DNA from 2 places in the Lactococcus protaetiae genome. Region 2 is predicted to be linked to the other one. Evidence: predicted binding sites of a transcription regulator. Region 2 holds the regulator's gene; the other holds the start of a gene.
What was found. Region 2 encodes CtsR, which represses protease genes until heat stress. Its sites were predicted from a motif close to TTGGTCAAAAAAGGTCAAANA; they were not measured.
Positions count from the first base shown of each region.

Region 1: the regulator CtsR is predicted to act here: its motif matches at 2,318-2,338, upstream of clpB (ATP-dependent chaperone ClpB).

Region 1 covers NZ_CP041356.1:1,472,365-1,476,614, reverse strand. The annotation lists gene clpB (ATP-dependent chaperone ClpB) at 1-2,140, opposite strand, end outside; partial or broken gene purF (amidophosphoribosyltransferase) at 2,408-3,817, opposite strand; gene FLP15_RS07160 (hypothetical protein) at 4,074-4,250, opposite strand, start outside.
Region 2 covers NZ_CP041356.1:1,215,510-1,219,759, forward strand. The annotation lists gene mltG (endolytic transglycosylase MltG) at 1-1,002, shown strand, start outside; gene greA (transcription elongation factor GreA) at 1,107-1,577, shown strand; gene FLP15_RS06115 (CtsR family transcriptional regulator) at 2,398-2,850, shown strand; gene FLP15_RS06120 (ATP-dependent Clp protease ATP-binding subunit) at 2,840-4,250, shown strand, end outside.

The sequences.
Region 1 (4,250 bases), 260 kb from region 2:
TTTTGAAATCAACCAGAACACCTTTGGAATCTGTCAAACGCCCGTCGTCCAAGACTTGCAAGAGAATATTGAACACGTCAGGGTGCGCTTTTTCAATCTCGTCAAGCAGGATAATCGTGTAAGGATTGCGCCGCACGGCTTCGGTCAGCTGGCCACCCTCGTCGTAGCCGACATAGCCTGGAGGGGCGCCGACCAGCCGCGATACACTGTGCTTTTCCATGTACTCGCTCATGTCAATCCGCACCATATGCTCCTCGCTGTCAAATAGATTTTCAGCCAACGCCTTGGCAAGCTCAGTCTTACCGACCCCAGTCGGACCGAGGAAAAGGAAAGAACCCAGCGGACGATTGGGGTCTTGAATGCCTGCCCGCGCACGGATAATAGCATCAGATACTGCCTCAACGGCTTCATCTTGCCCCACCACACGCTCGTGCAAGGTTTCTGGCAGATGGAGTAGTTTTTCACGCTCGCCCTCAACCAGCTTGGTAATGGGAATGCCTGTCATGCGCCCGACCACTTCGGCAATTTGCTCCTCTGTGACAGACTCTTGCACCAAACTCAAATCATCAGATTTCGCCTTCTCTTCAAGTTCCTTGAGCGTTTTTTCAATTTCAGGAATTTTGCCATAGCGCAGCGCTGCAGCTTTTTCGAGATTGCCGTCATTTTGCGCCTCATCAAGCTCATGACGTGCTTGTTCTAGCTCGTTGCGTTTTTCAGAAATCTTGCCGACTTCCTTTTTCTCCGCTTCCCATTGGCTTTTGAGTTGATTATTTTCTTCACGAAGTTCAGCGATTTCGGCACGTAAGATTTCCAGCCGTTTTTTAGACGCATCATCGCGTTCTTTTTTGAGTGCTGCTTCTTCGATTTCAAGCTGCATCAGACGACGATTGGCTTGGTCAAGCTCGGTGGGCAAAGAATTCATTTCCACCCGAATGGTCGCGCAGGCTTCGTCAACCAGGTCAATCGCTTTGTCGGGCAAAAAGCGGTCAGTGATATAGCGATTGGATAGAGTTGCAGCTGCCACGAGCGCGTTATCATGAATCGTCACGCCGTGATGAATTTCAAAGCGCTCTTTCAGCCCACGCAAAATGGAAATCGTATCCTCAACCGTTGGCTCTGTCACTAAAACCTTTTGAAAACGGCGTTCTAGTGCCTTGTCGGTTTCCATGTATTTACGATATTCGTCGAGTGTAGTCGCACCAATCAAATGCAGCTCACCACGTGCCAACATTGGCTTGAGCAGATTTCCTGCATCCATCGAACCTTCGGTTTTACCTGCGCCTACAATCGTGTGCAGCTCGTCAATGAACAAAATGATTTGCCCATCAGACTTTTTGACCTCGTTCAGCACCGCTTTCAAGCGTTCTTCAAACTCGCCCCGATATTTCGCACCCGCAATCAATGCGCCCATATCCAGCGAGAAAATCGTCTTGTCTTTCAGATTTTCAGGCACGTCCTTGCGCACAATCCGTTGCGCCAAACCCTCAACAATCGCTGTTTTACCAACACCCGGCTCACCAATCAGCACCGGATTATTTTTCGTTTTCCGAGAAAGTACGCGAATCACATCGCGAATCTCCTCATCACGCCCAATCACAGGGTCTTGCTTGCCCGATTTGACCTGTTGTACGAGGTCCACACCGTATTTTTCTAGCGCTTTGTAAGTTTCTTCTGCATTTTGACTCGTCACTTTATCACCTCCACGTAGATTTTTCACGGCTTCATCAGCCTTTTGTCTGCTCACGCCATGCGTTGTCAGATATTGGGTCAATGAATTTTGCCTCAACTCAAAGAGCGCCAGCAAGACGATTTCGGTTGAGAGATATTCATCGCCCATTTTCTTAGCAATCTGATCTGCTTCATTCAAAAGTTTGAACAAGTCTTGACTCAGCCCTTGCCCATAACTGACCGAACTGCCTTCCACTGATGGAATCTTGTCAATTTCTTGCTCAATCACGGACGTAAATTCGTCCAGATTGATCCCCAAATCCTGATAAAAATTTGCTCCAAAACTATTCGGTTGCACAAAAATCCGCCACAAATGCGGAATCTCAATCGCCTGCTGATGCCGCGTCTGCGCAATTTGCTGCGCCGCAGCAAGACTTTCTTGCATTGTTGTTGTCATTTTTTCGATGTCCATAATTAAGATGTGAGCCCGACTGCTCTGAAGCGTAACAATTTAGGAAAATGAGGTTCTGCATAGCGTGCAGGTTCCATTTTATCTAATTGTATAGCTTCAAGGAGGGCGAACTCAATTTCACTCCTTTTCCATTCAGTTTTTAGTGAGCTCTTCTCACTACATTCCTATTATACCTGATTGGTCAGTATTGGTCAAACTTTTTGATTGTGAAAAATACTGACAGAGATTTCTGTCAGTATTCTCATCTGTTATCAGTAATGATGGATTTTATCTCACCCCATTCTTCTCCAAACTCTCCAAATATTCCTCCTCATAATCATAAAGCGGCGTAGGATATTTCCCGTCAAAATAGGCAAGTGTGAGCTTGTCGTGTCCGATAGCCTCGACGAGACCCTCTTGGCTGAGGTAGGTCAGGCTGTCAGCGCCGATGAGGGTGCAGATTTCGTCGGTGGTGTGGCTGGCTGCGATGAGTTCGTCGCGGTCTTGGATGTCAATGCCGTAAAAGCAAGGATATTTGAGGGCGGGGCTGGCGATGGCGACATGGACTTCGGCTGCGCCTGCGTCTTTGAGGAGGCGGACGATGCGCTTGCTGGTGGTTCCTCTGACAATGCTGTCGTCAACCATGATGACCCGTTTACCCTCAACAACACCACGGACGGCGCTGAGTTTCATGCGCACGCCTTGCTCGCGGAGCTCTTGGGTGGGCTGGATAAAGGTTCGTGCCACATATTGATTTTTAATCAGTCCCATTTCGTAGGGCAGACCGCTTTCTTCGGCATAGCCACTGGCTGCGCTGAGCGAGGAATTTGGCACACCGATGACGATATCCGCGTCAATATGCGCCTCGCGGGCAAGAATTCTGCCTGAACGCTTGCGAGCAGTATGCACGTTGACCCCCATGATATTGCTGTCAGGGCGTGCAAAATAGATGTATTCCATACTGCAAATCGTGAGATTGGTACTGTCTGTAAATTGGTCCACATGAATGCCGTCATCATTGATTTCGATGATTTCGCCGGGTTGGACATCTTGTAACCAAGTCGCACCGACCACATCAAAGGCACAAGTTTCAGAGGCAACAACAATCGCACCATTGCTCATTTGACCGATAGAAAGTGGACGGAAGCCATTCGGGTCAAGCGCCGCCAAAATCGAATGCTCGGTCATAATCAGGTAGGCAAAGCCGCCATGCACGGTGTTCAGCGCCTCTTTGACCTTGCCCATAAACTCAGGATGATGACTGCGGCGAATGAGGTGCATGAGGATTTCAGTGTCCGAGTTGGAGCTAAAAATCGCGCCATCATGCTCCAGCTCTCGTCTGAGCGACTGCGCATTGGTCAGATTGCCATTGTGCGCCAAACCCAGACCGCCATCGTGAAAATCAAAGTGAAAGGGCTGAATATTGTTGATATCAGCCGAGCCAGCAGTGGCATAGCGGACGTGGCCAATGGCTGCGGAGCCTGAAAGCAGCTCAAGGTCTTTTTCGTCTTTGAAAACTTCTGTGACCAGTCCTAAGCCACGATGACGACTGAGTTTTCCGTTGTCATTGACTAAAATTCCTGCACCTTCTTGACCTCGGTGTTGTAGAGCGTGCAGCCCGAAATAGGTCAAACGAGCTGCGTCTGGATGTCCCCAAACGCCGAAAAGCCCACATTCTTCGTTGAGATGCGAACGCTCGTCATCGGGGTGCGTTTGCCACCAATTTTTTCTTACGTGGGGGGATTGATTTTTGTCTTGTCAGCCATTGGTTGCTTTTCCTCGTCAATTTCTTTGTTTATAGCTTTATTTTAGCTGGATTGTCTGGAAATAAAAAGCTCTAAGTGAGATTTTTGGATTTTTTGGAAAAGATTGTTCGGAAAAAATAGTTTTGTCATCCGTCAGTATGCTGACAGAAATAAAATGAACTGACAAATTACTCTGTCAGTCCATTTTTCTAATCTTCGTAATAAGAGCGTGTTTCCGTAACCTTGCCACTCTTATATTTTACTTTTGATGCTTTGATGGTCTGGTGCGTTGTACCATCAGTGTGCATCATTTTTTGAATGCGCTTATCGTTTTTGATTTCGTCAGAATAGGTCGCTTTGTCGCCATTTTCCGAAAGCGCATCGCC
Region 2 (4,250 bases):
AAAAATCATGTGGTGAAGGCTGTCAATATTCCAGAAGGCGCAAGTAGTAAACAAATTGGTGATATCTTGCAAAAGCAATCCATCATAAAAAATGGAATGATTTTTCAATACTATACCAAATTTAAAAACTATACAGACTTCAAGAGCGGTTACTACAATCTTTCGCCAGATATGGAGTTATCTGCTATTGCTTCAAAATTAGAAGAGGGAGGCACACCGAAACCGGTTGCCCCAACGCTAGGAAAAGTGACTATTCCAGAGGGATATACCCTAGAGCAGATTTCTAAAGGAATCACAGTTAATGCTGATTCCAAAGATGGTAAGACCCCATTTTCGACAGCTGATTTCATGAAGACCGTACAAGACCCTGCTTTTATTGCAAAAATGGTCAAGGCGTATCCAAAACTCTTTGCCAGCTTGCCAGATAAAAGTTCGGGAGTGAAATATCAACTTGAGGGCTATTTATTCCCTGCAACGTATGAATATACAAAATCTTCAACAGTTGAAACAATGATTGAAAGTATGATTTCGGCGATGAATACGCAGTTGACACCTTATTATGGCACGATTGCTACGCAAGGAATGACGGTCAATGAAACTTTGAGTTTAGCGGCTTTGGTTGAAAAAGAAGCGAACAATGATGATGACCGTAGGCAAGTTGCTGGTACATTCTATAATCGAATGAATCAGGGAATGACTTTAGATTCTAACTCTTCGGTTCTTTATGCTGAGGGACAGCTAGGAGCTAAAACAACATTGAAGCAAGATGCAACGATTGATACCAATCTTGATTCCCCATTTAATTTATATGCGAATCAAGGAACGGGACCTGGTCCAATTGATAGTCCAAGTCTATCCTCAATCAAAGCAGTACTTCAACCTGCTCAAAATGATTATCTTTATTTTGTTGCTGATGTGACAACTGGCAAAGTCTATTTTGCTAAAACATTAGAAGAACAAAATGCAAATGTTCAAACTTATGTTAATGATAAATTGAAATAAAGCAATGATTTTTCTATTTTTCACTTGAATGAGTGAGAAATAGAAAAATTGTTTTAATCGGGAGTTTATCCCTGGATAAAGTTTATAAAAAAGGAAAAATAAAAATGGAAAAAACATTCCCAATGACCCAAGAAGGTCTTGATAAATTAAAAGCTGAACTTGAAAATCTTAAGCTCGTAAAACGCCCAGAAGTGATTGACCGTATCAAGGTAGCACGTAGTTATGGTGACCTTTCTGAAAACTCAGAATATGAAGCTGCAAAAGATGAACAAGCTTTCATAGAAGGACGTATTTCGACAGTTGAAACAATGATTCGTTATGCGGAAATTGTAGACAATGCTAAAATAGCTAAAGACGAAGTGGCACTAGGTAAAAGAGTAACTTTTGTCGAAGAAGGTGAAACCGACGAAGAATCTTATCAAATCGTAGGTACTGCTGAAGCAGACCCATTTACTGGTAAAATTTCAAATGAATCACCTATTGCACGTGTCCTTATTGGTAAAAAAGTGGGAGACACAGTCAATGTTCCTTTACCTGTTGGTGAGATGACCGTAAAAATTGTCAGCGTTGATTGATAGTTAGAAAGGCATTGCTTTTCTCGTTTGCAACTTTGATACATTGCATCAAGTGTGAGAGGTAGTGAAACGCTGTTTTCCTTATTGACAGTCTTGGAAAGTTAATGCATACTTTCGACACTTCAGCGATTTAGAGCGAATGGACAGCGTAGCGAAGCGGAGACAGCGCGCATTTGCTAAGTTAAAAATTATAAATTAATCATTGAAAGCTATCACTGATAGCTTTTTTGTTTGCTGACAGAATTTCTGTCAGTATGTCAGTTCCTTGCAAATTGCTTCTTTTGGTAAAATTCCTAAATTTTAGGTATAATAGTCAGTAATAGTCAAAGATTATATTTTGTATTATGTGACTTTGCTAAAATTTTCACTTAACAAAAGAAATTGTAAGGATAAACGATTTAATATATACTAATACTGTTTGACTTTTAAACCGTAGGTTTAAAAATCATTTCGCTTTGCCAGCTCTGTTGGCTTAGAGCGAATGGATAGCGTAACATAGCGAAGATGACGTACGAATAAGAAAAGCACAGCTTTTCTCAATGTCGCAAGGCACGCACTTTGTGCGCCGTTCTACGAATGGTCTACGTTCGTTTGCTTAGCAAGCGAAGCTAGCAAGAGCAAAAGGCAGTATGTCTGCAGTGCCACTTGGCGTTGATGCTTTAGCACCGTAGCGAGTATTGACAGCGTAGCTCGAAGGGCGGAAATAACACGCACTCGCTCCGATAAAATGATCATTGCACGAATGTGTTAATCCAACTTTGAACTCTGAACAAAGTTAGACGAATATCAAATACGAAAAGAATAGGAAAGGATGGAAAAAATGTCTACTCAAAATACATCGGATATCATTGAAGCCTATCTCAGACGGTTACTTGAAGAAGCACAGGAAATAGAAATAAAGCGCGCTGATTTAGCAAATCAGTTTGATGTTGTTCCTAGCCAGATAAATTATGTCATTAAGACACGATTTACAGCGTCAAAAGGTTTTGATGTTGAGTCAAAACGTGGTGGTGGAGGCTACATCAAAATTGTAAAATATCACTATTCGGCACGACATGAATTTTTGACAGCACTCTATCAGAAGATTCCATCCAATCTGTCAGTAAAGGCGGCTCACGATGTCATTCAGCATCTTTTTGATGAAAAGGTACTGACAGAACGAGAAGGGAACTTACTATTACTTGTCATTACTGACGGAAATATCAGTCCATTCACGCGTGGAACGATGATGAAAAGTATAATAAACAGATTGGACCGTGATGATGAAATTTGAAAATATAGAATACACAACTACAGTAGAGCAAATCCTTGATAAGGCGGCAGAATATGCCTACTATTATCAGTATGGTGCAATTGAAAGTGCTCATATTTTAGCAGCAATGACAACTACTGCTGGCTCAATTGCTTTTAGCGTACTTGCCGGAATGAAAGTTGATTCCTCAGATTTATTGATTGATGTGGAAGATTTATCCAGCCATGTTGTTGTTAAACGTGAAAATCTAAGATTTTCTCCTAGAGCAGAAGAAATCATTCAATTGGCGGGACTTTTAGCGATACACAATGGAGCTAAGGTTGTAGGCACAGAACATCTTCTTTATGCTCTTTTACAAGTTGAAGATGGTTTTGCATTGCAACTGTTGAAATTGCAAAAAGTGAATATCGTTTCTGTCCGAAAAGAGCTAGAAAAACGAACGGGTCTAAAGATACCTGAAGCTAGAAAAACAGTCACACCAATGTCTAAAAGAAACCTTGCTAAACGAGTTTCAGCAACAACCACAACGCCAACTCTGGACTCAGTTTCTTCTGATTTGACAGAATCTGCACGTGAAGGAAAGCTTGATCCAATGATTGGTCGTGAGGCTGAAGTTGAACGTTTGATTCATATATTAAGCCGACGAACGAAAAATAATCCTGTGCTTGTTGGAGAACCTGGTGTAGGTAAATCAGCGATTATTGAAGGTTTGGCTCAACGTATTGTGGCAGGAGATGTTCCTGTTGGTCTGATGAATAGTCGAATCATGGCATTAAATATGGCGACTGTTGTTGCTGGTACAAAATTTCGAGGAGAATTTGAGGACCGCTTGACAGCAATCGTAGAAGAAGTAAGTAGTGACCCAGATGTCATTATTTTCATTGACGAACTTCATACGATTATCGGTGCAGGTGGTGGCATGGATTCGGTCAATGATGCTGCAAATATTTTGAAACCAGCACTTGCGCGAGGTGATTTTCAAATGATAGGAGCAACAACTTATCATGAATATCAAAAATATATTGAAAAAGATGAGGCATTGGAGCGACGCCTTGCTAGGATAAATGTTGAAGAACCAACAGTTGACGAAGCTATTGCCATTCTTCAAGGCTTGAAAGAAAAATTTGAAGATTACCATAAGGTTGCCTTTACTGACGAAGCCATCAAAAGTGCTGTGACTTTGAGCGTTCGTTATATGACAAATCGAAAATTACCTGATAAAGCTATTGACTTACTCGATGAAGCAGCAGCATCAGTAAAAATTTCTGTAAAAAACCAACAAACAAAACGATTAGAACTCGAAAAAGAACTGACAGAAGCCAAAAAAGAATTAGCAGACTCAGTCATTCAACTTGATGTGAAATCATCACGAGAAAAAGAAAAAGTTGTTCAAAAGATTGCTGATAAGATTAATAAATTTT